Regions from separate parts of the Streptomyces sp. NPDC000941 genome, predicted to be linked through region 3. Evidence: riboswitches for the same ligand, from Rfam matches in the RefSeq annotation. Region 3 holds a riboswitch; each other region holds the start of a gene.
What was found. Region 3 has a riboswitch for S-adenosylmethionine ahead of thrC (threonine synthase). Riboswitches for the same ligand answer to the same signal wherever they lie in the genome.

Region 1 (9,996 bases), on a different contig from region 3:
CCACCAGTTGCTCGCGCTTGACCGGGTCCGTGGTGGCGGCCTGCGCGGACAGCGCCGCATCCAGGCTGCCCGCCGGCACACGGTAGAAATTGGCCAGCTCGGTGGAGAAGGAACTGCGCAGGATGTCCGGATCGGCACGGGTGATGTTCCCCCAAGCCGCGTCGTAGCCGCCCGACTGCAGCGTCGGCGCCAGCTGAGTGACCTGGAGCTGCTTGAGGGTCACGGCCACGCCCACGGCCTTGAGCTGCTGCTGAAGCAGTTCCAGAGCAGGCTGGTTGGTTGCCGAGTTGGGGATCCAGTCGATGGTCAGGCTCAGTTTCTTGCCGTTCTTCGTGCGGATGCCGTCGCTGCCGGTGTTCCAGCCTGCCTCGTCCAGCAGGGACTTCGCCTTGGCCGCGTCGAAGGCCAGGTCAGGGGCGAGGTTGGTGTAGTCGGGCGTGGTGTGTGCGAGGACGCTGGTCGCCGCCTTGGTGCCGGTGGGGAACACGGTGTCGGCGATCTGCCGCCGGTCGATGGCCGACAGGATCGCCTGGCGCACCCTCGCGTCCTTCAGCGCCGGCCGCGAGCTGTTGAGCCCGAGACCGAACACGATGCCGGGGTTGGCCCGTCGCTGGAGAGTGACCTGGCCGCCCTTGAGCGTCGCCTCGTTGGCCCTGCCCACGCTGCTGATCGCGGCCACCTGGCCGGACTGGAGACTGCCGGCCCGCACGCCCGCTTCCGGTACGACCTTGAACACCAGCTTGTCCAGATACGCCTCGCCCTTCTTGCGCCACCGCGAGGAACCCCATGCGTACCCGCCGCGCTTGGCCAGGGTGATCGACTGGTTCTGCGCGTACTGCTTCAGCACGAAGGGCCCGGATCCGACCACCCCGTCACTGCACTTCTGCTGCGGTGTCTTCCGCACGCTCGCCGACGACTCGATGCCCAGCGAATGCGTGGAAGTGGCCTGCAGAAACTGGGCGTTGGGCTCCTTGAAGGCCACCTTGACGGTGAGCGGGTCGACCACGGTGGTGCTCTTGACGCCACTCAGGTAGCCCTCGGCCAGGGTCCCCAGGGCGCCGAGCTTCGGCACCGCGTCGAAGTTGTCCTTGACCACCTGCGCAGTCAGCTTCGACCCGTCGCTGAAGGTGACACCCGACCTCAGATGGAAGGTGAACGTCGTCGTGTCGGAGCTGATGTCCCAGCTCTTGGCCAGCCACGGCACGATCTTGCCGGTTTTGGGGTCCTGGTCCGTCAGGGAGTCCACGATCTGGCGCACCGAGTAGATGGTGTCGTTGCTGGCAACCTGCTGCGGATCCACGCAGCCGGCGTCCGAACCCACCGCGAAGGTCAGAGTGCCGCCGGACTTCGCCCGGCCGCTGCCGGAGCCGGAGCCGTCGCCGCTCGACCCGCAGGCGGTCAGCAGCACACTGGTGGTCACCAGGGCGGCCAGCGCCGCCCATCGGGAGGATCTGAAATCCGGAAGTGTTGTCACGGAGGGGTTCTCCTACTCGTGTCACCAGGCATGGGGTGCCGTATGAGGCACGGCCGCGCATGGGCGTGCGGCCCCGGCCGGCGCGACGCCGGTGGCGGGGGAGCGCTGTGCAGACAGGGATCAGGGGGAAACGGGGATCAGGCGGAAACGAGTGCGGCGACCACCGGGGCCGGACTCCGACCGGCGGCGGGAAGGGCCGTCAGGCCTGACAGAGACAGCTGGTCGCGCGCTTCAGGTCGATGTGGCGCCGACGCGAGAGCCGGGAGAACACCGTGGCGACGGCGAAGGAGGTACTGAGGTCACCACCGTGCCGCATACCGGTCCTCCACATCTCCGGCCCGCCCACGGGGCCACGCGCTTGCGGGGATCGTCGGTGATCCCGCCGGGCTTTCACCTGGAGCACCCCACCGCGCGGGAGGGTTGCCGGTCAGCGAGCCAGGGCTTGACGCTGACGCTCAATGCCATTCGTGATCGTACGGAGCGGTCCCGCCGTACGTCAATGCCGTCGGCCGACAGCCCGGCTCAGGACCCGCCGCGCTCGCGGGGAGTCTTCTGACCTGCCTCGATCGCCACCGACAGCCGGTTCTCGGCCGGTGGCAGCGGGCAGGTGGCCAGGTCCGTGTAGGCGCACGGCAGATTCGCGGCGCGGTTGAAGTCCAGGACGACCGTGCCGTCGGCGGCGGGCGGCTCGAGGGCCAGGACCCGGTTGGCGGCGTAGGTGGTGACCCCGGACGTCGCGTCGGTGAACAGCGCCATCAGCCGGCCCGCGCCCCGTCCGGGGAAGGCGGTCAGGGACAGCTGACGTCCGTGCAGTTCGAACTCGATCCGGCCCGGCGCGTCGTACACATGCTCAAGGCCCTCCACCGCGGCGCCCACGGTGGTCGGCCGCGGTGTGCCGAAGGGGAGGTATCGGCCCGTCACGACCCAGCGCGGGTCGGGGGCGTAGGCGGGTGTTCCGGTGAAGGCGGTGCGCAGCGGCGCGTCCGGGTGCCGGGGGCGCACGATGTCGTTGCCGCCGCGCCTGGCGACCTCGATGACGGCGTCTCCCCAGACCGCGTCGATGCCGCCACGCTCGGGAAGCACGCCGAAGCGGTGCTCGCCCCGTACCGGCGTTCCGTCGACGACCAGTTCCTGGCCGGCGTCGAGGGTGACGACGACCCCGTCGCGACCGGTGTGCCATGCGCCGGGCGCGTCGGGGAAGCGCTGCGGCCGGTCGTCGAGCCAGTGCAGGCCGGTGATCGCCAGGAACCCGTGCGGGTCGGCGAGCCGGGCCTCCTGGGCGCGGTACCAGTCCAGCCAGTTCTCGGTGAAGGCCTGGAGGTCCGTCGTGGTGATCTCGGTGGTCATGCGTTCTCCTTCGTTCCGCGAGGCTCGGCCTCGCACAAGGTGCAGGACATCCATCGGGCCGGCGGCCCGACGGTCGCTCTCAGCCGGCCAGTTCGCCGAGGAGTGCCCAGGTGCGCCGGCGGTCCGCTTCTCCCGCGATCTCGGTGCCCGAGAACACGACCTCGGTGGCGCCGGCGTCGCGGTAGCGCCGTACCTCGGCTTCGACTGTCTTCTCGTCCCCGATCACGGCCACGTCGGCGGCCCGTCGGCCGCCGGAGAGTTCGATGACCCGCGCGTAGGACGGGATCTGTTCGTAGAACGCGAGGCTCTCGGTGGCCTTCGCCCGCACCGCGTCCACGTCGTCCGTGACCACGCCGGGCACCAGGGCCACGATCCGGGGCGCGGGACGGCCGGCGGCCTCGGCCGCGGCGGTCAGGGCGGGAACGATGTGTTCCGCCAAGGCGCGCGGCCCCGCCAGATAGGGCAGGATCCCGTCCGCGAGCTCACCGCTGGCCCGCAGCGCCTGCGGCCCCATCGCGGCGACCAGCAAGGGGACACCGCTCTCGGCGCCCGGTACGCGCGCCGGGATCGGGGTGGTGGCGGTGAGCAGCTCACCGTGGAAGTCGGCCGTGCCGTTCTGCGTCAACTGCCGCAGTGCGGTGAGGAATTCCCGCAGACGGGCGATGGGGCGTTCGAAGGGCAGACCGAAGCCGGTCTCCGTCAGCAGTTTCGTGCCCAGGGCCAGACCGAGGTGGTAGCGGCCGTGTGTCGCGGCCTGGGCGGTCTGGGCCTGGCTGGAGACGAGCAGCGGGTGGCGACCGAAGACGGGGATCGCGGAGGTGCCCACATGCAGTCCGGGCACCGCCCGCCCGACGATCGCCGCGAGTTGGGGTGAGTCCGCGCCGAAGGTCTGGCCGAACCAAGCCGACCGCAGACCGGCGGCTGCGGCCTCCTGGGCCAGCAGCACGGTGGCATCGACCTGGTTCTGCGCGTCGGACGCGTTGAGCGTTACGCCAATAGTCATGCCAGTCGGAACGGGCGTCGGGCGAACCCGCATTCCGGTCCGCGTGTGACAGGTTCTTGTCAGTCATATGTACAGGGGCCGTGCCCCCTCGCGGCAGCAGCGCGCTGCCCGGTGAAAATCAGCCAGGACACAGCGCTTTCTCCAGTTTTCCTATCGATTTAGTAGGGAAATGTTGACGCCGGCCGCCGGGGCGAGTGAGCATGCTCTACATGTCCGTTACGCAGCAGCGCCTCGTCACCGTACGGCGGGTGGGCCGCACATACATGCCTGACGCGGAGAAGAGCTTTGGCGACACGTGCTGTTCCGTGAGGCGGGTGCGAGCGTGACGACGGTGGGTGAGGCGATCGACGCGGAAACCGGACACGACCACTGGCTGCGCATAGCCCGGGAGATCGCGGACGACCTGGCCACGGACGCGGTCGACCGTGAGCAGGCCGGGAAGGCACCGCTCGACGAGGCTGCGCGGCTGCGCGAGGCAGGGCTGCTCACCTTGCCGGCGGCGGCCGGACACGGCGCGGGAGACGCGGGAGAGGCGGGAGGTGCGGACTGGCGTACGGCCTACGCGGTCGTCCGGACGATCTCAGCGGCCGACGGCGCGATCGGCTACCTCCTCGGCTGCCACTACTTCCTGTCCTCCAGCGCCCGGTTCTTCGCCAGTCCCGCCCTCGCCGCCCGTGTCGAGCAGGAGTCCGCGGCGAGGCAGTGGTGGTGGGGAGGCGGTCTCGTTTCCTGCGAACCGACTCCCGGACTGACCCCCACCGCGCGCGGCTATGTGCTGGACGGGCGGCAGAGTTGTGTCACCGGAGTCGGCATCGCCGATCGGCTGGTCGTCCGTGCCACTCGGTCCGGTAGCGGTGATCCCCTGGCCGTCCTCGTCGATCCCGCCCACCCCGGCGTCGTGTACGTCGACGACGAGGACACCTTCGGGCAGCGCCTGGCGGCCGGCGGCAGTGTGGAGTTCGACTCCGTACCGGTCGCGGCCGACGACGTGTTCGGCTCCGTCTCCTCGGACGAGGGCGCCCTGCCCCCCTTCGCCGGCTTGGCCGCACCGACCGCCCGCCTGGTTTCCGTGCAGTTCTGTCTCGGCGTCGCCGAGGGGCTGCTTGCCGAAGTCCGCGAGTACAGCAGGGTGGTGAACTCTTCCTGGCAGCCCTCCTCGCAACAGCCCTGGCCGGGCAGTCCGTCGCGGGACCCGTACGTGCTGAGCGTGTACGGGGAACTGACCGTTGCCGCACGTTCCGCGTCCGCTCTCGCCGACCAGGCGGTCGAGGCGCTGGGACGTGGCTTCGCACGTGGCGAAGACCTCGACGACGACGAGTGCGCGGAGATCGCCGTACTCGCGAGCGTGGCCGAGTCCGCCGCCGCCCGGGCCGCGCAGGAGATCACCACACGTGCCCTGGATGTCATCGGCGCGCGTGCCGCCTTTCTGCGGCACGGATTCGACCGCTTCTGGCGCAACGCCCGGACGCACACCCTGCGCGAGCCCGTCGCCGACAGACTCCGCGAGGTCGGGGACTACTTCCTCAATGGTGCGCACCCTCCGTTCACCATCCCCTCCTGACGGCGTGCGCAGCCGGTGGCGGGGTGGGCGCGACAGTGGCGGATAATCTCGGCATGCAGATCTCGGCGAGAGCGGACTATGCGGTGCGTGCGGCGTTGGAACTTGCGGCGGCAGGACACGACACCTCGCTCAAGGCCGAGGCGATCGCGGCGGCGCAGGGCATTCCGCACAAGTTCCTGGAAGGCATCCTGGGCGATCTGCGCAGGGGCGGGCTGGTGACCAGCCGGCGCGGTGGGAACGGCGGCTACCGGCTGGCCCGCCCGGCGGACGAGATCGCCATCGCCGACGTGATCCGGGTGGCCGACGGGCCGCTGGTGTCGGTGCGGGGCGTGCGCCCACCCCAGCTCTCCTACACCGGTCCCGCGGAGTCGCTGCTGCCGCTGTGGGTCGCGGTACGCGCCAATGTCCGTAAGATCCTGGGCGAGGTCACGCTGGCCGACGTGGCCACCGCCACGTTGCCCGATGAGGTCCTGCTCCTTGCCGAGGACCCCGAGGCCTGGACGAATCCCCGGCCGACGCCCCTGTCCACCGACCCCTGATCTCCCGCGCGCCGGGCTGCCGCCCGCCGGTGAGATCCGGCGGGCGGCAGTCGCCGCGGCGCCGGACACGTGCGGGGCGGCGAAGGAGGTGCCGGGGATGATGCCTGCTCCGATGCACGCGCGGCGCGGGCCGCAACCGTGACGCGGCGCGAAGTCCTTCGACGGCGTTGCGGAGGTCCGCGACGCAGAGGGCGATGTCACGCCCCGCGGTGTCGATCACCAAGTGGTCCCGGTGCCACGGTGTGTACTGTCCGCGGTGCGGCCACTCGCCCGCCTCTCGTGCTCGGCGGGATCCGAGCAGACGGCCGGGGTAACGGGCGCATGGCGGGCGCGCCAAGCGGTCGTTGCACAGTGGGTTGGCCGACTGCCGTTGTTGACGTGCGAAGGGGGCGCGGATAGCGTCGCCGACATGCGGATTTCCTCGCGGTTCACCCAGCGGCGCGCTGTCGATCTGATGCGCGTCGCCACCGCGCTGTGTAGCTGACCTCCACCGCACGCCGCCGCGCAAGTCCGCGAAGGAGTTCACCGGGTGAGAGGCGCCGCCACCAGGCGCCGCATGCCGGGGCGAAGCGCTCCGTCTCTGTGGCTCGGACGACCATCCTTCACCTGCGCACGCCGGGAACAGGCCGCGGAGCTTGGCTGTTATGAGTCACGATGAGGTGCGCGGTACGGCGCGACGGACGGAGGTGCGGCACATGCGACACCTGCCCCACCCCCGTCCCCGCGCCCTGAACCCGCGCCGCCGTATCCGCCTCCACTCCCGGCCGCACATCGATCTGCGGCGCGTGGCCGGCGCGCTCTGTCGCGCCTGACCCATCCCCCCCCGCCTCCGGCCGGGGACCCCCTCCCGCCGCGCTCGCCCGCCGCCGTGCCCGCCACTCCTCACATGCGGGCCGGTGATGTCGTACGGACCTCCAGGAAGGCACCCACTCGTGTCCTCAGCACCCTCTTCTCCGCTGCACCTCGCCGTCGCCCTCGACGGCACCGGCTGGCACCCCGCCTCCTGGCGCGAGCCGGTGGCCCGCCCCCGGGACCTGTTCGCCGCCCGATACTGGGCCGATCTGGTCGCCGAGGCCGAGCGCGGCCTGCTCGACTTCGTGACCTTCGAGGACGGCCTCGGCCTGCAGTCCTCCCACTTCCTCGAGCCGGACGGTCGCACCGACCAGGTCCGTGGCCGCCTGGACGCCGTCCTCCTCGCGGCCCGTATCGCCCCGCTGACGCGGCACATAGGCCTGGTCCCGACCACGGTGGTCACCCACACGGAGCCGTTCCACATCTCCAAGGCCATCGCCACCCTCGACTATGTCAGCACCGGCCGGGCGGGCCTGCGGGCACAGATCACCGCGCGCCCGAACGAGGCCGCCCACTTCGGCCGCCGCACGATCCCCCACATCGACGCCTACGAGAGCCCGGCCGCGCAGGAGGTGGTGGCCGACCTCTTCGACGAGGCCGCCGACTACGTGGAGGTCGTGCGCAGGCTCTGGGACAGCTGGGAGGACGACGCCGAGATCCGGGACGCCGCCACCGGCCGTTTCATCGACCGCGACAAGCTGCACTACATCGACTTCGAGGGCAGGCACTTCAGCGTGAAGGGCCCGTCCATCACTCCACGCCCGCCACAGGGCCAGCCCGTCGTCAGCGCTCTCGCCCACTGGACGGTCCCGTACCGGCTGGTGGCCCGCCAGGCCGACATCGGTTACGTCACTCCGCGCGACGCCGACCACGCCCGCGCGATCGTCGCGGAGATCCGCGCCGAGCAGGAAGCGGCAGGCCGCGCCGACCAGCCCCTGCACGTCTTCGGTGACCTGGTGGTCTTCCTCGACGACGACCCGGCCGCCGCGACGGCCCGACACGAACGCCTCGACGCCCTCGCCGGATCCCCGTACGCCAGCGATGCCCGCATCTTCACCGGCACCCCAGCCCAGCTCGCCGACCTGCTAGAGGAATGGAGGTCGGCCGGACTGAGCGGATTCCGGCTGCGTCCCGCCGTCCTCGGCCACGACCTTGCGGCGATCACCCGTGGCCTGGTCCCCGAACTCCAGCGCCGGGGCGCCTTCCGCCGCGCCTACGAGGCCGACACCCTGCGCGGACTGCTGGGCCTGGCCCGCCCCGCCAACCGCTACGCCGCCGCCTGAGCCCGAGGGAGACCGTACGACCATGAGCAAGCCGCTGAAGCAGATCCACCTGGCAGCCCACTTCCCCGGCGTCAACAACACCACCGTGTGGAGCGCCCCCGAGGCCGGCAGCCACATCGAGTTCAGCTCCTTCGTCCATTTCGCGCGCACCGCCGAACGCGCCAAGTTCGACTTCCTGTTCCTCGCCGAGGGACTGCGACTGCGCGAACAGGGCGGCAAAATATACGACTTGGACGTCGTCGGCCGCCCCGACACCTTCACCATCCTCGCGGCGCTGGCCGCCGTCACCGAGCATCTCGGCCTGACCGGTACCATCAACTCCACCTTCAACGAGCCCTACGAGGTCGCCCGCCAGTTCGCCAGCCTCGACCACCTCTCCGGCGGCCGCTCCGCCTGGAACGTGGTCACCTCCTGGGACGCCTTCACCGGCGAGAACTTCCGCCGTGGCGGCTTCCTCCCGCAGGACGAGCGCTATTCGCGCGCCAAGGAGTTCCTGGCCACCGCGGGCGATCTCTTCGACTCCTGGCACGGCGACGAGATCCTCGCCGACCAGGTCACCGGCACCTTCCTGCGCGACGCGAAGGCCGGGGCCTTCGTCCACACCGGCCGGCACTTCGACATCCACGGCCAGTTCAACGTCCCGCGCTCCCCGCAGGGCCGCCCGGTCATCTTCCAGGCGGGCGACTCCGACGAGGGCCGCGAGTTCGCCGCCGCCGGCGCCGACGCGATCTTCAGCCGGTACGCCACCCTCAAGGAGGGCCAGGCCTTCTACACGGACGTGAAGAGCCGACTGGCCACCTACGGCCGCCACCCCGACCACCTGCTGATCCTGCCCGCCGCGACCTTCGTCCTCGGCGACACCGACGCCGAGGCCGAGGAACTGGCCAAGGAGGTCCGCCGCCAACAGGTCAGCGGGGCCACGGCCATCAAGCACCTGGAATTCGTCTGGAACCGGGACCTGTCCTCGTACGATCCCGACGGCCCGCTCCCCGACATCGACCCGGAACCCGGCGAGCACCACATCGCCCGCGGCCGGGCGCAGGTGCGCATGTACCGCGATCCGCTGGCCACCGCCCGCGCATGGCGGGAGCTCGCCACCGCCAACAACTGGTCCATTCGCGATCTCGTCATCGAGACCGGCAACCGGCAGAACTTCGTCGGCTCCCCGGCCACCGTCGCGAAGACCATCAACGACTTCGTCCAGGCGGACGCCGCCGACGGCTTCATCCTCGTCCCGCACATCACCCCCGGCGGCCTCGACGTCTTCGCCGACCAGGTCGTCCCGCTGCTCCAGGAACAGGGCGTCTTCCGCACCGAGTACGAGGGCCCGACCCTCCGTGACCACCTCGGCCTCGCCCACCCGGACGACGTACGCAGTGAGCGGGTGGCGTCGTGAAGTTCCTCGCCATCACGCTGATCGTGCACGCCCCGGACCCGGTGACCGGCGTGCGGAAACCGACCGGCGAGCGCTTCCGCGAGGTCGTCGCGGGCGCGCTGCTCGCCGAGGAACTGGGCTTCGACGGGTTCGGGGTGGGGGAGCGGCACGAGCGGCCGTTCATCTCCTCCTCGCCGCCGGTGGTGCTCAGCCACATCGCCGCCCTGACGACCCACATCCGACTGTTCACCGCCGTGACCACCCTCAGCCTGCTGGACCCGGTGCGCGCCTACGAGGACTACGCGACCCTGGACCATCTCTCCGGCGGACGCCTCGAGCTGATCATCGGCAAGGGCAACGGCTCCGCCCAGCGCGAGCTGTTCCACGTCACGCCCGAGGATCAGTGGGAGCGCAACGCCGAGAGCTACGAGGTGTTCCGGCAGATCTGGCGGCAGGACAAGGTCACCGCCAAAACCCGCTTCCGCCCGGAGCTGACGGACGCCGAGGTGTGGCCCAGGCCGCTGCAGCAACCGATCCGGGTCTGGCACGGCAGCGCGACCAG
Region 2 (9,996 bases), on a different contig from region 3:
CACATTCGCCCCGGGCTTGGGGGCGTGCAGCACCTGGCCGTTGCCCGCGTACAGCCCTATGTGGTGCAGGTCGCCGTAGAAGAGCACCAGGTCGCCCGGCTTGAGCTGGCTGCGGCTTATGCGGGTGCCGGCGTTGGCCTGGTCCTGCGAGATACGCGGCAGGGAGGCGCCGGCCTGCGAGTACGCCCAGCCGGTGAGCCCGGAGCAGTCGAAGGAGGACGGCCCGGTCGCGCCCCAGACGTACGGCGAGCCTATCTTCGTCTTGGCGGCCGCCAGCGCGGCGGCGGCGATCTGCGAGTCGGGCACGTCGTTGCCCAGGTCGACCCGCTCGTTGGAGCGGTTGGCGCGCTCCTGCTCCTTGGCGGCGAGCGCGGCCCGCTCCTGGGCGGTGAGGGTGTTCAGGAGCTGCTGGGCCTTGGAGAGCTTGCCCTGGATCTCCTTCTTCTTCTCGCCCAGCGCCTTACGGGTGTCCTCGAGGTCCTGGAGCTTCGTGGACGCCTCTTGGCGCTGCTGCTTGAGCGTGCGCTGCTTGTCCGCGATCTTGCGCAGCGACTCGGCCTGCTTGCCGGTCAACTGGCTGAGCGTGGAGGCCTTGTCGAGGTAGGTGTCCGGGTCGGAGGAGAGCAGCAGCTGGACGGAGGGGTCGATGCCGCCGGTGCGGTACTGGGCGGTGGCCATCGAACCGAGGCCGTTGCGGAGCTTGTTCAGCTCCTCCTGGCCGCGGGCCACCTTGTCCTGGAGTTCGCCGGTCTGCTTCTCCAGCTTTTCCTTCTTCTCCTTGGCGCCGTTGTACTTCTCGGTCGCCCCCTCCGCCTCCTCGTAGAGCTTGTCGACCTGCTCCTTGACGTCCTTCTTGTCCGCCTTGGGCGCGGCCTGTGCGGCCTGGGAGGTGAGGGCGACGGCCGCAGCGGCGGTCGCGGTGAGGACAGTTACCCGAGTGCGGCTCGGCTGCTTGGGTCGACGGTGGGACGCCACGGGGGCGAGCTCCTTCTTCCTCGAGCCGCCTACCGGGTGAGTGGGGGTCAAGACCCCGGCTCCGCGGAATGCAGCGCACGCGGACTCGGCGGTACCCCCGCTGATATCCCCGATGGATGATCAACCGCGCGGAGGTTCGAGCCGACCTTAGTGACCTCGTCGTGATCCGTTCAAATCCCATCGACAAAAAAGTCGGTCTTCGAGCGCATCTTTTACAAACATCACACATACCGTAACGGTCGGTTGACGCTCCGCAGGCGACAACGGCCATACGAGCGCCACCCGACGCGTCGTACGGAATCACTTAAGTACGCGCGAGCCGCTTGAGCAACAGCGCGGACGACACCGGTCGCGCCCCGGCCTTGGCCACCCCGTCGGCCACCTCGCGGTCCGTCGAGACCACGACCACCGGCCGGCCCGGCGGCTCGGCCCGCACCAGCTGCCTGATCAGCTCGTCCGCGGTCACCCCCGGCTTGCTGAACAGCACCCTCACCCCGCGCGGCGGCGCCAGCAGCACCGGCGCCGCCAGCTCCGCCCCGTCGAAGACACAGGTCATCTCGGCGCCGGACTGGGCCGCCAGCACCGCAAGACCGCCCAACAGCCGCAGCCGCTGCTTGTCCAGCGGCATCGTCGGATAGCCGGTCTTGGTGACGTTGTAGCCGTCCACCACCAAATGGGCCTGGGGCAGCGCCAGCAGCTGGTCCAGCAGCGCGGGGTCCATCTCCGACAGCGCCCTGGTCGCTATGTCCCGCGGCGTCATCTTGCCCGGCTGCACCGCGTCCACCGCGTCCGCCGGGCGCATCGACGCGGGCGGCAGCGCCAGTTCGCGCCGCAGCCCCTGCGCCGCTTCCAGCACCGTGTCCAACAGCAGCCGTACCCGCATGTCCTCGACGCTGCGCCCCTCGCGGGCCGCCCGCCGGCTGGCCTCCAGCGCCGACTCGGTCTCCGCGAGCCGGGCCCGCAGCCGCCGCGCCTCGCCCTCCGCCGTGGCCTGCCGCACCGCGGCCGCCGACCGTACGGACTCCAGCTCGGAGGCGGCCTTGCGCAGCGCCGCCTCGCCGCGCTTGACGTCGCTGAGCGCGCTGCGCAGCTTCCGGTGCAGCGCGTCCGACTCCTTACGGGCCGCCTCCAGCTCGCCGCGGGACCGCTCGGCCTCCGTACGCGCCGCCGCCCTCGCCTCGGCCAGCTCCTCGCGCAGCCGCCGCAGTTCGCGCTCCGCCTCCTCGCCGGCCCGCTCGGCGGAGACCCGCTGCGCCTCCTCGCCCGCGGCCTCGACCAGCTTGACCCAGCCGACCGGCCGCAGCACGAAGGCCAGCGCAGCAACGTCCTCCGGATCGGCGGCGGCCGGCGGCGAACCGCCCTCGACGGCCTCGGCGAGCTCCTGCTGCGTCTCCCGCAGCCGCCCCGCGATCCGCTGCCGGAAGACCGGATCGGACTCCACGGCGGCGGCCATCGCATTGCCCGCGAACTTCGCCCGGCGGGTCGGGGTGAAGCGGGCGTACTGCCGCAGCTGGGCGGGCAGCTCGGTGACCGTCAGCCCTCCGAAGGCATCCGCCACCAGGGCCACGACCCGGCGCCTGACCCCCTCCGGCAGGGGGCGGTCGAGCGCCTCGGCGGCGCCCTCGGCGTCACCGGCCGACGCGGGGTCGCCCGTCCGCTCCACCACCTGTCATCGCTCCGTTCTCAGGCGCTCGCGCTCGCACCCGGACGGTCGACCAGCTCGATCTGGTCGACCGCGTTGCACCAGCGGCAGCGCACCGACTCAATGGTCTCACTGACCACCTCGCGTTCCTCGATCCTCGGCTCCCCGCCCAGGTCGAGATGGACGTACTCGACAGCCTTCGTCGAACGCGTCACATCGAACCGGGTCAGGTTGCCGCACAGAGTGCAGCGCCAGCGAGTCTCGGCTGTCGGCAGGGGCACGGCCATTGGGTCATCGTCCTCACTGTCTTGGTCGCCTTGCTTCCACTGTGGCACTTGGCGTGCTGTAACCCTACGGCCTGAGCCCTGCCCCGCGCCGGGGCCGGTGCGCTCCCCGGTCCCACCCGTGCGGCGGCGAGGCACTCTGGGCAGGTTGCGCCCGGTACGCGATGATCTGCCCATGATCGAGACGTCGGAGGGGCCCGGCCGCCGCCCCCTGATGACTTACGCCCTCATCGCGTCCTGCTGCCTGATCTTCGCCTTCGGACCGGCCTCCGGTCTCAACCCCGGCTACGGCACGGGAGGCGAGCTGCTGCGGGCCCAGACGGACTACTTCGAACGGTGGGGGGTGGTGCCCAGCGCGCTGTGGAGCGGCGCGCCCGCCGAACCGCTGACCCCGCTCACCGCGCTGTTCGTCCACGGCAACTGGCTGCACCTGCTCGGCAACATGCTGTTTCTCTACGTCTTCGGAGCCATGGCCGAGGAGCGCATGGGGCGGCTCCAGTTCGCGCTCTTCTACCTCGCCACCGGCTATCTGGCGCTGCTCGGCTACGCCGCGGCGCACGCCGACTCCAGCCAGACCCTGGTCGGCGCCTCCGGGTCCATCTCCGGGGTCCTGGGCGCCTTTCTGTGGCTGTTCCCCCGGGCCCGGGTGACCAGTCTCTTCCCGTTTCTGTTCTTCCTGCCGCTGCGCTTCCCCGCCTGGGTGGTGCTGATCTTCTGGTTCGCGCTGCAGTGGCTGGCCGCCCGCGCGGCCGACGACCGCCCCGGCGTCGCCTACCTCGCCCACCTCGTGGGGTTCAGCCTCGGGTTCCTCTACGCGTGGGCCCGCTTCGGGCGGACGACTAGAGTGAGCAGGGCAGTCAGGTCCAGCGAGGGAGAAAGCCAGCCGTGATCACTTCGATCGTGCTCATCAAGACCAGCGTGGACCAGATCCCCGAGATCGCCGAGCAGATCGCCGCGCTCGACGGTGTGAGCGAGGTCTACTCGGTCACCGGAGCGCACGATCTGATCGCGATGGTGCGGGTGGCCCGGCACGACGACCTCGCGGACGTCATCCCGGGCCGGATCAGCAAGGTGCCGGGCGTGGCCTCCACCGAGACCCATATCGCCTTCCGCACCTACTCCCAGCACGACCTCGAGGCCGCCTTCGCGATCGGCCTCGACGGCTGAGCCCCCTCGCGGGACGTCATCCGCGGTCCGGGACGCAGCGCCCGTCCTCGGTGCGGTAGCTCCACTTCGCACCGTCCCGGACCAGTTCCTTCACCGCGCCGACGAACCGCTCGACGTGCTCGTCCGGGGTTCCCGCGCCGAAGCTGACCCGGATCGCGTTCAGCGACCGCTCCCCCGGCGCGGCCTCCGGGGCCCCGCACTCGCCCGCCTCCCCGGGCTCGCCGCCCAGCAGCGTGCGCACCAGCGGATGCGCGCAGAACAGGCCGTCGCGTACGCCGATGCCGTACTCCGCGGAGAGCGCGGCCGCGAAATGCGAGCTGTTCCAGCCCTCCACGACGAACGAGATGACGCCCACCCGGGGCGCGTCATCCCCGAACAGCGACAACACCCGCACCTCGGGCACCTCCGCCAGCCCCGCGCGGACCTTGCCGATCAGCTCCCGCTCCCGCGCCACCAGGGACTCGAACCCGGCCTCGGTCAGCGCCTTGCAGGCCGAGGCGATCGCGTACGCCCCGATGACATTCGGCGAACCGGCCTCGTGCCGGGCCTCGGTGGTGTGCCACTCCACATCCACCCCACCGTCATCCTGACGGGCCACCTTGCGGCTGGCGCCGCCGCCCGCCAGATACGGCCGGGCCTCCCGCAGCCAGTCCGCCCGCCCCGCCAGCACCCCGGCCCCGAAGGGCGCGTACAGCTTGTGCCCGGAGAACGCGACCCAGTCGACGTCCAAGGCCGCGATGTCCACCGGGTGATGCGGGGCCAGCTGCGCGGCGTCCAGCACGATCCGGGCGCCGTACGCATGGGCCACCTCCGCCAGTTCCCGCACCGGCCACAGCTCACCGGTCACATTCGAAGCACCGGTCACACACACCAGCGCGGCACCTGTGTTTGCCTCCGCCCGCCAGTCGGCCAGCGCCCGCTCCAGCGTCTCGACTGCCTGCCGCGGGGAGCGCGGCGCGCTCAGATAGCCGACCTCGACGCCTTCCCGCTGCTGCCACGGCAGCAGTGAGGCGTGGTGCTCCGTCTCGAACACGAACACCCGGGTGCCCTGCGGGAGGGCGGCGGCGAGGAGGTTGAGCGAGTCGGTGGTGGCGCGGGTGAAGATCACCTGATCGTCGGGGCGGCAGCCCAGGAAGGCGGCGACATCCCTGCGGCTGTTCTCGAACAGATCGGTGGAGAGCTGCGAGAGATACCCGGCCCCGCGGTGCACGCTGCCGTAGTACGGGGCGTAGGCCGCGATGTCGTCCCACACCCGCTGTAGGGCGGGAGCGCTGGCGGCGTAGTCCAGCGCGGCGTAGCTGACCTCGCCGCCGGTCACGAGCGGGACGAGGACATCGCGGCCGAGGACGGGCAGCGGGGAAGTGGTGGTGGTGGAGGTGCAAGCGGTGTCGGAGGCAGCGGCGGTCGCGGACATGGCGAAGTCTCCCGGGAAGACGAAGAGGTGAATGCGTCACGCGCACGCAGGCGGCAGCCCGCCGCAGGGCACGTGGAAAGGAAACTCACCGCACGGACGAGAACCGTGCGAAATGAGGAGAACCAAAGAAAAGCGGGCCGACGGCCCTAGCGCATTCGCTGCATCACGGAAGAACTCCCTCGACAACCAGGACCCCTGGGTTCCGCGAGGGGTCCGCGCTTGCCGCAGACCTCGTTGCCTGCGACCCGGTCATCACCCGGGGCACCCCGCCACGGACGGAGGGTTGCCGGACAGCGGGCCGGGGCCGTAGTCGCTGTCACTCGTGACCTGCGCAGGAGTATGCCATGCCCCACCACGAACCGAGACCCCTGTCCGCGATACGGACAGGGGTCTCGTGGGGCGTCTCGAGAATCGGGGCTACGCGTTCGTGGCCAGTACCCAGCGTTCCAGGGAGGCCCGGGCCGCGCCCGAGTCGATGGATTCGGCTGCCTTCTCCATGCCCGCCGCGATGCGCTCCGCGAGGGGCTTGCCGCCCGGGCCGCCCTCCAGGGCGACCAGGGCGGCCGCCGAGTTGAGCAGTACCGCGTCGCGGACCGGGCCGCGTTCCCCGGCCAGGAGGCGACGGGCGACGTCCGCGTTGTACGAGGGGTCGGCGCCGCGCAGGGCGTCCACCGGGACCAGGCCGATGCCGACGTCGCGCGGGTCGAAGGTCTCCTGGCGTACGGTGCCGCCCTCGACCACCCATACCTGGGAGGTCGAGGTGACGGTCAGCTCGTCGAGGCCGTCGTCGCCGCGGACGACCAGCGCGGAGGTGCCGCGCTCGGCGAGCACACCGGCCATGATGGGCGCCATCCGGGCGTCCGCGACCCCGGTGGCCTGGGCGCGTACTCGGGCCGGGTTGGTGAGCGGGCCGAGGAAGTTGAAGATGGTGGCGATGCCGAGTTCGCTGCGCGCGGTGCCGACATGGCGCAGCGAGGGGTGGAACTTCACCGCGAAGCAGAAGGTGATGCCGGCTTCTTCCGCGACCTCGGCCACCCGCCTCGGGCTCAGGTCCAGGTTGACGCCGAGCTTGGCGAGGACGTCGGAGGAGCCGCTGGCGGAGGACGCGGCGCGGTTGCCGTGCTTGACGACCTTCGCTCCGGTGCCCGCCACCACGAGGGCCGACATGGTGGAGATGTTGACGGTCTTGGCCCGGTCGCCTCCGGTGCCGACGATGTCGACCGTCTCCCCGGGCACCTCGATCACGTTCGCATGCTCGTACATCGTGCGGACCAGACCGGACACCTCCGCCACGGTCGCGCCCTTGGCGCGCAGCGCGACCGCGAAGCCGGCGATCTGTGCGTCGCTGGCCTCGCCGCGCATGATCCGGTCCATGACCCAGGCGGTGTCGTCGGCGGTGAGGTCGTGGCCGAGCAGCAGCGAGTCGAGTACGTCCGGCCAGGTGCGGGCCGTCGCGCGGTTGTCGCCTCCGGCTGGGGTCACAACGTCCATGGTCCGCTCCTGGATCTCGGCTGGGCAGGGATGGGTCCGCGCAGTTCCGTGCAGTTCAGCTGTGCAGCGGCTGGCCCCTGGCAAGCCTATCGAGGCGGGCGGGGCACGCGGTCCCGTGCCCGGGTCCCGGACAGCCGAACAAAGCCAAGGGCCCCGGACCGGACCGTGTGGTCCGGGCCGGGGCCCTGGTGTGTGGCGTACAGCTGAGGTGTTCGCTCAGAGATCAGTGGTGGCCGTGGCCGCTGGTGATCTCCTTGTACTCCTCGGCGGTCGGCTTGGGGATCACGTTGTCCTCGCCGTAGTAGCCCTTGGACAGCTTGGCCCGGAGCTTCTGCGAACCCTTTATCTTCCGGCGGACACCGTTCTCGTCCACCGCGGGGCCGACCTCGTACGGCTCGGGCTGGTCATGCTGGGTGAGCTTGTGCAGGTCCTCCTGCGACAGCGGCTGGTGCACCTCGACGAACTCGCCGTGCGGCAGCCGCTTGATGATGCCGGTCTCGCGGCCGTGCAGCACCTTGTCCTTGTCGCGCCGCTGCAGACCCAGGCAGATCCGCTTGGTGACGATGAAGGCCAGCACCGGTCCGGCGAAGAAGCCGATCCGGACGAACCAGGTGATCGAGTTGATCGACAGATGGAAGCTGGTGGCCCACAGGTCGTTTCCACCACCGACCAGCATCACCAGGTACGCGGTCAGCCAGGCGACACCGAAGGCGGTACGGGTCGGGGCGTTGCGCGGGCGGTCCAGGATGTGGTGCTCGCGCTTGTCGCCGGTGATCCAGGACTCGATGAAGGGGTAGACCCCGATCGCGAACAGGACCAGCGGGAAGAGCACGATCGGGATGAACACGCCCAGGACGAGCGTATGGCCCCAGGCGTTGATCTCCCAGCCGGGCATCACTCGGACCAGACCCTCGGCGAAGCCCATGTACCAGTCGGGCTGGGCGCCGGTGGACACCTGGTCAGGACGGTACGGTCCGATGGCCCAGATCGGGTTGATCGTGGCGACCGCGGAGAGGATCGCGATCACACCGAAGACCAGGAAGAAGAACCCGCCCGCCTTGGCCATGTAGACCGGCAGCAGAGGCATGCCGACGACGTTCTTCTCGGTCTTGCCGGGGCCCGGGTACTGCGTGTGCTTGTGGTAGAAGACCAGGATCAGGTGCGCCACCAGCAGGCCGAGCATGATGCCCGGCAGCAGCAGGACGTGGACCGGGTAGAGCCTGGGGATCAGGTCCATCCCGGGGAACTCTCCGCCGAACACGAACATCGAGATGTAGGTGCCGACGACCGGGATCGACAGGAACACGCCCTCGATGAACCGCAGACCGGTGCCGGAGAGCAGGTCGTCGGGGAGCGAGTAGCCGGTGAAGCCGGTCAGCATGCCGAGGAAGAACAGCAGGAAGCCGAACAGCCAGTTGATCTCGCGCGGCTTGCGGAACGCGCCGGTGAAGAAGACGCGCATCATGTGCACGAGCATCGCGGAGAGGAAGACCAGCGCGGCCCAGTGGTGGATCTGCCGGATCAGCAGACCGCCACGCACCTCGAAGCTGATGTCGAGCGTCGAGGCGAACGCCTCGGACATCCGCACGCCCTGCATCGGGACGTACGGGCCGTGGTACACGACCTCTTCCATGCTGGGGTGGAAGAACAGCGTCAGATACACACCCGTGAGGATGATGATGATGAAGCTGTAGAGCGCGACCTCACCCAGCATGAAGGACCAGTGGTCCGGGAAGATCTTGCGCATATTGGCCTTGGCGAGGCTGTAGATGCCCAGCCGGCCGTCCGCCCAGTCGGCGACGCGCTCGCCCGCGGGGGCCTTGCGGCCTCGCGCTTGCGTTTCAGTTGCAGTACTCATCCGCGCTCCCAGAATGCAGGACCGACGGGCTCCGCGAAGTCGCCCTTGGCTTCCAGGTAACCGTCCTTGTTGACGCCGATCCGCAGCTGCGGCAGGGCGTGCCCGGCCGGACCGAAGATCACGCGGCCACCGTCGGAGAGGTCGAACGTCGACTGGTGGCACGGGCACAGGACGTGGTGCGTCTGCTGCTCGTACAGGTTGATCGGGCAGCCGACGTGGGTGCAGATCTTCGAGAACGCGACGATGCCGTCGTGCGACCAGTCCAGCTCGCGCTTGTCCTTGATGTTCTCCGGCTGCAGCCGGACCAGCATCAGGGCCGCCTTGGCGATCTGTGTCTGGAAGTCGTGGTCCGACTCGTGCATGCCCTCGGGCATGGCGAAGGCGAGCGAGCCGACCACGATGTCCTCGGGACGCAGCGCCCCACCGGTGTTGTAGTTCATCAGGCGCTTGCCCTTGGCCCACTTGGTGTGCCGGAGCTTGTCCTGCGGCAGCGGGCCGAGGTCGCGCAGCAGCACCAGGCCGGCCAGCGGCACCAGGGTCAGCGCGCCGAACAGGGTGTTCCGGGCCAGCTTCCGGCGGCCGAAGCCGGACTCGGCGGCGCCTGCCGCGAAGTCCTCCAGGACCTTCGCCTTGACCTCGGGCGCGGCCTCGATCGGGTGACGCTCGTCGGCGACCTCCACATCGGACATCAGGGTGCGGGCCCAGTGGACCGCGCCCGCGCCGATGGTGAACAGCGCGATGCCGAGGGTCAGGCCGAGCGAGAAGTTCAGCGCGCTGATGTGGCCGAGCGGGAAGACATAGATGATCTTGTCGACCGGGAAGGCCACATACGAGGCGATGAAGGCGACCGTCGCCACCATCGAGACCGTGAACAGCAGCGCGATCGTGCGCTCGGAGCGCCTCGCGGCGCGCTCGTCGATGTCCTGCTGACGGTGCTCGTGCGGGGGCAGACCCGGGTCGGCGAACGGATTGCCGGCCGCCTCTACCTCGCCGCCCCCTTCCTGCTCGTGTGGCAGGTTTTCGTCTGGTTGTGAAATGTCGTGGCTACTCATGACTTCTTGGCCTTTGCGGTCCGGGCGGCGACCCAGATGGTCAGGACGATCATGGCACCCATACCGAAGACCCAGCCGAACAGACCCTCACTGACCGGGCCCAGGCCGCCGAT
Region 3 (9,996 bases):
CGGACCCGGCGTCGCCCCGGTCGAACTGGGTCAGCCGCGGCCGCACCAGATGCCCGCGGGCCAGCCGCAGCTGGGCCGTGCGGTAGATCGTGGCCGCCATCCGGCCGAGCGCCTGCGGGTCCTGGTGGCGGTGTTTGCGCACGCCGAGGTCGACCTGGGCGAGCGCGTCGAGCCCGACCGTGTGCAGCGAGTCGATGAGAATGGCGAGTTCCACCCCGTATCCGACGGGGAACGGCAGCCGCTCAAGCAGCGAGCGGCGCGCCGCGTACTCGCCGCCGAGCGGCTGTACGAAACCGGCCAGCAGCGGCCAGTGCAGATTGAGCAGCGGCCGGGCGACCAGCTCGGTGACCCGTCCGCCTTGGCCAACCGCCTTGCCGAGCGGCCGGTCGTACATGCCCTTGACCAGCTGTACGTCCGGGTCGGTCAGCAGCGGGCCGACGATCCCGGAGACGAAGCGGGCATCGAATTCGCGCAGGTCGGCGTCTATGAAGCAGATGATGTCGCCGCTGGTCGCCAGCAGCGACCGCCACAGCACCTCGCCCTTGCCCGGCAACGCCGGCAGCTCGGGCAGCAGGGAGTCCCGGTGCACCACCCTCGCCCCGGCCGCCGCGGCGACCTCGGCGGTGCGGTCGGTGGACCCGGAGTCCACCACCACCAGCTCGTCGACCAGGGGCGCGGCCTCGCCCATCAGCTCGCGGCGGATGGCCGCGGCGATCTCGCCGACCGTCGCCTCCTCGTTGAGGGCGGGCAGGACGACGCTCACCGTCCGGCCCGTGGCGCGCTTGGCGGCGAGCAGGCGCGTCAGTGGACGGTCGTCGGCGGACCAGGACCGCTCCTTCAGCCAGCGCTCCACCTCTTCCAGCACGGCCATGCCTCCCTCTTGTGGATCGCGCGCGTCAGCTGTGACCCATCTCGCGCTTCGGACGACTATCTCAACCATCCGGGCCTTCGGTTACAGTCTTGAACAGCGCACGTGACCGCTGTATGTCGGGGGTCCCGTGCGATAAACACGCCGGTTCGGCCGGCGTCATACCGCTCATCCAGAGGGGCAGAGGGAACGGCCCGTTGAAGCCCCGGCAACCCTCCAGCCAGTCCTGATTCGTCGCTGATGCGTCATACGAAGCGGGGCCCGGCTAGGGAAGGTGCCAATTCCGGCTCGCGGCGAGATGCGCCGTGAGGAAGATGAGGAGAAAGGGCCTCGCCTCCATGGCTGTGCAAGCTGTCGAAAGCTCTACTGGATCCGCTGATTCCGCTGGTTCCGCTGGTTCTGCCGGTTCCGCTGGTTCCTCCGTCTCGCTCGGCCCCGCCGTCGCACTGTCCTGTCGCGAGTGCGGGGAGCGTTTCCCCCTCGGCCCCATTTTCGCCTGTGTGGAGTGTTTCGGGCCGCTCGAAGTCGCGTACGACCTGCCGACCGGCGACCCCGAAGGGCTGCGCAAGCGGATCGAGGCCGGGCCGAACAACATCTGGCGCTACGCCCCGCTGCTGCCCGTCCCGGCCGACGTGGCCGACAAGCCCAACATCAACCCCGGCTTCACCAAGCTGGTGAAGGCCGACAACCTGGCCCGCGAGCTGGGGGTGACCGGCGAGCTGCACATCAAGGACGACTCCGGGAACCCGACGCACTCCTTCAAGGACCGCGTGGTCGCCCAGGCCGTCGAGGCCGCCCGCGCCTTCGGCTTCACCACCCTCTCCTGCTCCTCCACCGGCAACCTCGCGGGCGCGGTCGGCGCCGCGGCCGCCCGCGCCGGCCTGCGCTCCTGCACCTTCATCCCGCACGACCTGGAGCAGGGCAAGGTCGTCATGGCCGCCATCTACGGCGGCGACCTGGTCGCCATCGAGGGCACGTACGACGACGTCAACCGCTTCTGCAGCGAGCTGATCGGCGACCCGGCGGGCGAGGGCTGGGGCTTTGTCAACGTCAACCTGCGCCCGTACTACGCGGAGGGGTCCAAGACCCTCGCGTACGAGATCTGCGAACAGCTCGGCTGGCGGCTGCCGGACCAGCTGGTCATCCCGATCGCGTCCGGCTCGCAGCTCACAAAGATCGACAAGGGGCTGAAGGAGCTCATCGCGCTCGGCCTCGTCGAGGACAAGCCGTACAAGATCTTCGGCGCCCAGGCCGAGGGCTGCTCCCCGGTCTCCACCGCCTTCAAGGCCGGCCATGACGTGGTGCGGCCGCAGAAGCCGAACACCATCGCCAAGTCGCTGGCCATCGGCAACCCGGCGGACGGGCCGTATGTGCTGGACATCGCGCGCCGTACGGGCGGGGCGGTGGAGGACGTGAACGACGAGCAGGTCGTCGACGCGATCAAGCTGCTGGCCCGTACGGAGGGGATCTTCGCGGAGACCGCGGGCGGGGTGACCCTGGGTGTGGCGAAGAAGCTGCTCGAGAACGGGGTGCTTGACCCCACCCTCACCACCGTCGTGCTCAACACCGGAGACGGCCTCAAGACGCTTGACGCGGTCGCCCCGACGACTGGGCCCACGGCGGTGATCCGCCCGAGTCTCGACGCGTTCCGCGAGGCCGGTCTGGGCTGAATCGGCTCGGCGCATAGCTCGGCTGAGATCAGCTGGCTTGAATTCGCCCCTCGAATTCGCCCTCGCTTCCCGCAGCACTTCCCACAGAAGGTGAAACCCGCATGAGCGTCAATGTCCGGATCCCGACCATCCTCCGCACCTACACCGGCGGGCAGGCCGAGGTCAGCGCCGAGGGGACGACCCTTGCCGAGGTCCTGACGGACCTGGACCGCAACCACCAGGGCATCGCGGCCCGCGTTCTGGACGACACCGGCAAGCTGCGCCGTTTCGTGAATGTCTACGTCAACGACGACGATGTGCGCTTCGCGGAGGGCCTGGAGACGGCGACCCCGGACGGCGCCGGTGTCTCGATCATTCCGGCGGTCGCGGGCGGCTGCTGAGCCGGTCGGACCCGCCGTGACCCCGCCGTGACCACGGCTTAAACGGAATCCGCGACCACGGCTTAAACGGAATCCGTGACCCCGAGTTAAACGGAATCGCCCCGTCCTGATAGAAACGGACGGGGCGATTCCGTGTCTTGAACCGCGATACAGTTGAGGGGATCCCCTAGCGTCGGCGCCGCGTCGACCGCATATGAGAACTCGTCAACTTGTGCGTGAAGTGTGCGCGCGAATTGCCGGGTTAATCCCTTATGTCCGACCCGGCTTGCCCTGAATTCGCGGGAATTTGCCACTTATTACCGTTCAGCCGTCGCCAGAATTCTCGTCCGATTGACCTGTTGCACAGGGCAGTTGGACAGATACATTCAGCGGCGGTCGACGCGTTCCGGCGCACACCCCCCTCGACTCGGGGGGTGAGGTCTGACCCGGGTCCGCGGAGTGCGGTCCTGCGCAAGGGCCAGCAATAGGGGAGTTAGGAATGGCTCAGGGCACCGTCAAGTGGTTCAACGCGGAGAAGGGGTACGGCTTCATCGCGGTCGACGGTGGTGCGGACGTGTTCGTCCACTACAGCGCGATCCAGATGGACGGCTACCGCACCCTCGAGGAAGGCCAGCGGGTCGAGTTCGAGATCTCGCAGGGTCAGAAGGGGCCGCAGGCGGACATGGTCCGCGTGGCTGTTGGCTGAAGCGCGCCGACGCGAGGCAGCTGACTGGACTGTTTAAAGGGCCCGTACCCCCAGGGGTGGCGGGCCCTTTGACGTGACCGCAGACGATCACCGCGACCAGCTTGTCCCAACCCTGTGACCAGCATGTCCTCTCCCGTAGCCCTTTGGGCGCTTGCACTCTAAGGGGTCGAGTGCTAATCATTGGCGTTAGCACTCTGAGAGTGAGAGTGACAGAAGGATCGGGTCGGTGAGGTCCGTCGGACCGTGCGGGGCAAGGAACCGCACGGCAGACAGACCGTCCGTCGCGGGCGCCAGGCGCGGTCCGGAGCAATCCACCCCGTCTTGGGAGGACCACTTCACATGGCCAAGATCATCGCGTTCGACGAGGAGGCTCGGCGCGGCCTCGAGCGCGGGATGAACCAGCTCGCCGACGCCGTCAAGGTCACCCTCGGCCCCAAGGGCCGCAACGTCGTCCTCGAGAAGAAGTGGGGCGCCCCCACGATCACCAACGATGGTGTGTCCATCGCCAAGGAGATCGAGCTCGAGGACCCGTACGAGAAGATCGGCGCCGAGCTGGTCAAGGAGGTCGCGAAGAAGACGGACGACGTCGCCGGTGACGGCACGACGACCGCGACCGTCCTCGCCCAGGCGCTGGTCAAGGAGGGCCTGCGGAACGTTGCCGCGGGCGCCAACCCGATGGCCCTCAAGCGCGGCATCGAGAAGGCCGTCGAGGCCGTCTCCGCCCAGCTGCTCGAGCAGGCCAAGGACGTGGAGACCAAGGAGCAGATCGCCTCCACCGCCTCCATCTCCGCCGCCGACACCCAGATCGGCGAGCTCATCGCCGAGGCGATGGACAAGGTCGGCAAGGAAGGCGTCATCACCGTCGAGGAGTCGCAGACCTTCGGGCTCGAGCTCGAGCTCACCGAGGGCATGCGCTTCGACAAGGGCTACATCTCCCCGTACTTCGCCACCGACATGGAGCGTATGGAGGCGTCGCTCGACGACCCGTACATCCTGATCGTCAACTCGAAGATCACCAGCGTGAAGGACCTCCTTCCGCTGCTGGAGAAGGTCATGCAGTCGGGCAAGCCGCTGCTGATCATCGCCGAGGACATCGAGGGCGAGGCCCTGGCGACCCTGGTCGTCAACAAGATCCGTGGCACCTTCAAGTCCGTGGCCGTCAAGGCCCCGGGCTTCGGTGACCGCCGCAAGGCCATGCTCGGCGACATCGCCATCCTCACCGGTGGCACCGTCATCTCCGAGGAGGTCGGCCTCAAGCTGGAGAACGCGGGCGTCGACCTGCTGGGCCGTGCCCGCAAGGTGACCGTCACCAAGGACGAGACCACCATCGTGGACGGCGCCGGCGACACCGACCAGGTGCAGGGCCGCGTCAACCAGATCCGCGCCGAGATCGAGTCCTCGGACTCGGACTACGACCGCGAGAAGCTCCAGGAGCGCCTGGCGAAGCTGGCCGGCGGCGTGGCCGTCATCAAGGCCGGTGCCGCCACCGAGGTCGAGCTCAAGGAGCGCAAGCACCGCATCGAGGACGCGGTGCGCAACGCCAAGGCCGCCGTCGAGGAGGGCATCGTCGCCGGTGGTGGCGTGGCCCTGCTGCAGACCGTCTCGGTCTTCGACAAGCTGGAGCTGGACGGCGACGAGGCCACCGGCGCCCAGGCCGTGCGCCTGGCGCTCGAGGCCCCGCTGAAGCAGATCGCGGTCAACGCCGGCCTCGAGGGCGGCGTCGTGGTGGAGAAGGTGCGCAACCTGACCCCTGGCCACGGTCTGAACGCCGCGACCGGCGAGTACGTCGACCTGATCGCCGAGGGCATCATCGACCCGGCCAAGGTCACGCGCTCCGCGCTGCAGAACGCCGCGTCGATCGCCGCGCTGTTCCTGACCACCGAGGCCGTCATCGCCGACAAGCCGGAGAAGGCCGCCGCGGCGGGCGCTCCGGGCGGTATGCCGGGCGGTGACATGGACTTCTGATCGACGACTTGACGTCGATCGGCTGTCTCTGCCCGAAGTATCGGGTAAGTCGGGGCGGCACCCTCTCCCAGGGTGCCGCCCCGACGGCGTTGCTGAATGAGGCTTTTAAGCCTGCGCGGCCTCCAGGGCCGCCCGCAGATGGCCGTCCGACTCGCTCAGCAGCCGGGCGGCGGTCGGGGCGTCGACCTTGCCGAGGATGGCCAGGATGGCGTGCTTGGTCTCCCCGTCGCCGGCGGCCAGCGCGGCCTCGATCTGCGGGTCGGGGGCGCCGGTGGCCAGGGCGACGATACGGCGCGAACGCGCGCGCAGCTTCTCGTTCGAGGCGCGCACATCGACCATCAGGTTTCCGTAGGTCTTGCCCAGCCGGATCATGGTGATGGTCGACACCATGTTGAGCACGAGCTTCTGGGCCGTGCCCGCCTTCAGCCGGGTGGAGCCGGTCAGCAGCTCAGGACCGACCACGACCTCGATACCGTGCTCGGCCGCCGCCGCGAGCGCCGAGCCCGCGTTGCACGACAGCCCGACGCTGAGCGCCCCACGCCTGCGCGCGTGCTCGACCGCGCCGACCGCGTACGGGGTGCGGCCGGAGGCGGAGATGCCGACGACGGTGTCGTCGGCGCCGACGCCCAGCGCGTCGAGGTCGGCCGCGGCCAGCTCCTTGCTGTCCTCGGCGCCCTCGATGGAGGTCACCATGGCGGCGGGGCCGCCCGCGATCAGCCCGACGACCCGGTCCGGGTCCGTATTGAAGGTGGGCGGGCACTCGCTGGCGTCGAGCACGCCGAGCCGCCCGGCGGTGCCCGCGCCCGCGTAGATCAGCCGGCCGCCGCGGGCCATGCGCTCGGCGATGTCGTCGATCGCGGCGGCGATCCGCGGGAGCTGGCTGGCGACGGCCGCGGGCACGGCCGCGTCCTCGCCGTTCATGATGCGGGCGATCTCGATGGTCTCCAGCCGGTCGATCTCGGCGAGCTCGGGGCGGAACGCCTCGGTGGTGAGCGTGTCCAGCTGGGCGCGCAGCTGTTCCTGTTCAGCGGCGGAAGTCATGACGAAGCGGCTCTTTCCGGTACGGGGGTGGTGACGGGGCCGCCGGTATGGGGCCCCGCCGTTACGGGGGTGTCCCGACTCGGTCGACGCTCGATGCTCGACGCTCGGTCAGCGAAGGCCGGGCCGGGGGTCATGCCGGTGGGCGAGCGCTTCGTACGAGGCCGCCAGCGCGGGCGCGGCCGCCTCGTACGTACGCTGCGCCACACCTATGAAGAGGCAATCCACGACGAGAAGTTGACTGGTGCGGCTGGACATCGCGGCCGGGCGCAGCTCGCTCTCGCGGGCGGTGGACGTGGTGAGCACGAAATCCGCGTACTGCGCGACCTCACCGTCGGGGCGGCCGGTGATCGCGACGGTGGTGGCTCCGTGCTCGAAGGCGACGCGCAGGGGCTCGATGACGTCGGTGGTACGGCCCGAATGGGTGATCGCGAGCGCGACGTCGCCGGAGTGCAGCTGCACGGCGTTGGTGACCGCGAGGTGCGGGTCGGCGTGGGCATGCGCTATCAGCCCGATGCGCAGCAGCTTCTGGACCAGGTCCTGGCCGACCAGGCTGGAGGCGCCGACGCCGTAGACATCGATCCGGCGGGCGGTGGCGAGCGCGGCGACGGCCGCTTCGAGCTGGCTGGTGTCAAGACCGGCGGCGGTGTCGGCCAGGCACTGCTGCTCTTCCTGGGCGAGCTTGGTGACGACGTCGGCGATGGGGTCGTCCACGGCGATGTCCGCCGTGACGGCCGGGGCGCGGCCGGCCGCCTGCTGCGCGGCGAGCGCGGCGAGCGCGAGGCGCAGATCGCGGTAGCCGGGGTAGCCGAGCAGCCGCGAGGTGCGGACGACGGTGGCCTCGCTGGTGCCGGTGCGCTCGGCGAGCCCGGTGACGGTGAGCGCGGCGCAACCGGCCGGATCCCCCGCCACGGCCTCGGCGACGCGCTGCATCGAGCGGGTCATGGTGGGCGCGAGGGTGCGGACCTTGGCCGCGAGGGCGGCGGGTGCGGGCGGAGTGGCTTCGGGCACGGTGAAAATTTCCTTCAGCTTGCTACTCACGCGTGAAAGATATTTTCAGCGCTCGGGGCCCGTCAAGAGGCCCCGCCCTGTCGGCTCCACCGTGCCCGTCCGCCCGTCCGCCCGCCCGTCATGCGGTCCCGAGCGCCCGTCCGTCATACGGTCCCGAGCGCCCCCACCCGTGCCACCGCCACCGCCGTCTTGCCGCACACCCAGTGCGGATCCGGCCCCAACTCCGGCTCCACGTCCAGCGCGTGGGGGTCGCCGCCCTCCGTGCACACCGGGCACAGCGGCCAGCGGCCGTACCGCTCGAGCAGGGCGTCCTGTACGTCCTGGGCCACCAGCCCGGCCAGGTACGTGGCGCCCTCCGGCCACTGCTCGACCCACCACCTGCGGTGTGCGATGGAGTCCTCGACGAGTGAGACGATGTCCGCCTGGGCCACTTCTCCCGCCGCGAGATCGGCGAGCACCAATGCCCGTGCCGCGTGCAGTGCCTGTTCGAGCTTCATGAGACCCATTGTCACCTTTGAGCACAACTGGCGCCCGTTCGCTAGCGTCGCTAGACATTCGAGCGTCGATCACCACTGTGCGGGCCGGTCAACACCGTCGCGACGGCCTTCGCTGTGCGGCTCGTCCTCCAGGAGGTCCGCTTCCAGGACCTCCGAACCGACGACCACCCGCGACGCGCCCCCCGCCTGAGGCAGCCGTGCGGCGAGCGCCGTCGTCCCGACGGCGGCTGCCGCGAGCGCCGCGCCCGTCCAGGCCACGGCCGGGTAGCCCCAGCCCAGGTCGATGACGAGCCCGCCGAGCCAGGGGCCCAGCGTGTTGCCGATGTTGAAGGCGGAGGTCGTGGTCGCGCCCGCGAGGGTCGGGGCGGCGTTCGCGACATTGAACATCCGGGCGTTGAGCGCGGGCCCGGTGAAGAAGGCCGTCACGCCGAGCAGCAACGCCAGGCTCACGGCCGCGGCCGCGTGGTGCGCGGTCAGTGCCAAGGCGGTCAGCACGAGCGTCGAGGCCGTGATGCCGCCGTAGAGCGTGCCGAAGAGATGGGCGTCCGCGATCCGGCCGCCGATCGCCGTCCCCACGAGCGCCCCGACGCCGAACAGCGCCAGCACGCTCGGCACCCAGTCCTCGTCCATCCCGGCCACATCTGTCAGCAGCGGCGCGAGATACGAGAACAGGCAGAAGACCGCGCCGCCGCTGAGCGCGGTGGTGATCAGCGCCAGCCACACCTGCCGGTCGCGGTAGATGGACAGTTCGGCACGGAGCCTCGGCCGGCCCGCCCCGGTCGGCGCCTCCGTACGCCGTACGAGCCCGGCCACGCCCACCAGCCCGAGCGCCGACAGCGCCGCCACCGCCCAGAAGGCCGCCCGCCACCCGGCGTGCTGCCCGAGGAACGCCCCCGCGGGCACGCCCACGACGTTCGCGACGCTCAACCCGCCGAGCATCACCGCCATCGCCCGCGCCCGCGCGTTCTCGGGCACCAGCGACACGGCCACCGCCGCCCCCACCGCCCAGAACCCGGCACATGCGAGCGCGCTGACCACCCGGGACGCGAACAGCACCCCGTACGAAGGCGCCACCGCCCCCGCGACCTGCCCTAGCCCGAACGCGGCCAGCAGCGCGATCAGCGTCGTCCGGCGCGGCAGCCGCAGCGTGGCGGCGGCCAGCAGCGGCGCGCCGACCACCATCCCGATCGCGAAGGCGGAGATCAGCAGCCCGGCGGTCGGGATGGAGACGTCCATGTCGCGGGCGATGGGCTGCAGCAGCCCGGAGAGCATGAACTCCGAGGTCCCGAGGGCGAAGACGGACAGCCCGAGCACATAGACGGCGACGGGCATGCGGACGCGAGCGCGGTCGGTGGGGGACATGCCAAGACCAACTCCCGCCTGGATCTTGGTATTCCGCATCCGATTCCGCCCTCCCCCGCAGGCGTTGCAGTGCTGACAGGGTGGCAGCCCTGCGCGACTTCTGTGTAGAGCATGTCGAGGCCGACCGTGCGAGGGGCCAAGGCTCGGGGCCCCTCGCACGGCCGACTGTCAGACCCCGAAGGGCGCCGCGTAACGGACGGTGCCGCTCGGCAGCGGGTGGGTCTCGTCCAGGGTGAGGGCCATCATGGCCTCATCCGGGACGTCGAGGGTCACGCCGATGCCATGGGCGGAGGCGCGGCCGAAGCCGAACCGCGGGTAGTACGCCGGGTGTCCGAGGACGGTGACGTAGTACTCGCCCAGCTCCCTGGCCGCGCTGAGCGCGGCACGGATGGCCGCCGAACCGGCACCGGTCTTCTGGTGCTCGGGCAGCACGGAGACCGGGGCCAGGCACAGCGCCGGGGTGTCGCCGATGTGGCAGCGCGTCAGCAGCGCATGGCCGACGGGCGTGCCGTTCGCGCCG

Region 1: linked by a shared signal. The riboswitch ahead of ACWDSL_RS13180 (ABC transporter substrate-binding protein) and the one ahead of thrC (threonine synthase) in region 3 are both predicted to bind S-adenosylmethionine.
Region 2: linked by a shared signal. The riboswitch ahead of ACWDSL_RS43555 (aminotransferase class V-fold PLP-dependent enzyme) and the one ahead of thrC (threonine synthase) in region 3 are both predicted to bind S-adenosylmethionine.

What each region holds. Positions count from the first base shown of each region.
Region 1 is NZ_JBSFMM010000032.1:6,985-16,980, reverse strand. Features, by position in the region: gene ACWDSL_RS13180 (ABC transporter substrate-binding protein) at 1-1,474, opposite strand, end outside; SAM riboswitch class IV at 1,824-1,937, opposite strand; gene ACWDSL_RS13175 (DUF1684 domain-containing protein) at 1,997-2,821, opposite strand; gene ACWDSL_RS13170 (LLM class F420-dependent oxidoreductase) at 2,901-3,824, opposite strand; gene ACWDSL_RS13165 (acyl-CoA dehydrogenase family protein) at 4,147-5,385, shown strand; gene ACWDSL_RS13160 (RrF2 family transcriptional regulator) at 5,439-5,924, shown strand; gene ACWDSL_RS13155 (putative leader peptide) at 6,334-6,408, shown strand; gene ACWDSL_RS13150 (putative leader peptide) at 6,569-6,736, shown strand; gene ACWDSL_RS13145 (LLM class flavin-dependent oxidoreductase) at 6,857-8,059, shown strand; gene ACWDSL_RS13140 (NtaA/DmoA family FMN-dependent monooxygenase) at 8,082-9,455, shown strand; gene ACWDSL_RS13135 (LLM class flavin-dependent oxidoreductase) at 9,452-9,996, shown strand, end outside.
Region 2 is NZ_JBSFMM010000223.1:4,336-14,331, reverse strand. Features, by position in the region: gene ACWDSL_RS43580 (NlpC/P60 family protein) at 1-975, opposite strand, end outside; gene ACWDSL_RS43575 (NYN domain-containing protein) at 1,280-2,641, opposite strand; gene ACWDSL_RS43570 (hypothetical protein) at 2,659-2,904, opposite strand; gene ACWDSL_RS43565 (rhomboid family intramembrane serine protease) at 3,077-3,790, shown strand; gene ACWDSL_RS43560 (Lrp/AsnC ligand binding domain-containing protein) at 3,787-4,068, shown strand; gene ACWDSL_RS43555 (aminotransferase class V-fold PLP-dependent enzyme) at 4,085-5,482, opposite strand; SAM riboswitch class IV at 5,693-5,810, opposite strand; gene trpD (anthranilate phosphoribosyltransferase) at 5,900-6,973, opposite strand; gene qcrB (cytochrome bc1 complex cytochrome b subunit) at 7,197-8,831, opposite strand; gene qcrA (cytochrome bc1 complex Rieske iron-sulfur subunit) at 8,828-9,883, opposite strand; gene qcrC (cytochrome bc1 complex diheme cytochrome c subunit) at 9,880-9,996, opposite strand, start outside.
Region 3 is NZ_JBSFMM010000164.1:13,288-23,283, reverse strand. Features, by position in the region: gene ACWDSL_RS37680 (glucosyl-3-phosphoglycerate synthase) at 1-865, opposite strand, end outside; SAM riboswitch class I at 1,034-1,189, shown strand; gene thrC (threonine synthase) at 1,207-2,538, shown strand; gene ACWDSL_RS37670 (MoaD/ThiS family protein) at 2,640-2,918, shown strand; gene ACWDSL_RS37665 (cold-shock protein) at 3,397-3,603, shown strand; gene groL (chaperonin GroEL) at 3,943-5,568, shown strand; gene murQ (N-acetylmuramic acid 6-phosphate etherase) at 5,674-6,609, opposite strand; gene ACWDSL_RS37650 (MurR/RpiR family transcriptional regulator) at 6,718-7,647, opposite strand; gene ACWDSL_RS37645 (hypothetical protein) at 7,761-8,123, opposite strand; gene ACWDSL_RS37640 (Cmx/CmrA family chloramphenicol efflux MFS transporter) at 8,184-9,446, opposite strand; gene ACWDSL_RS37635 (GNAT family N-acetyltransferase) at 9,645-9,996, opposite strand, start outside.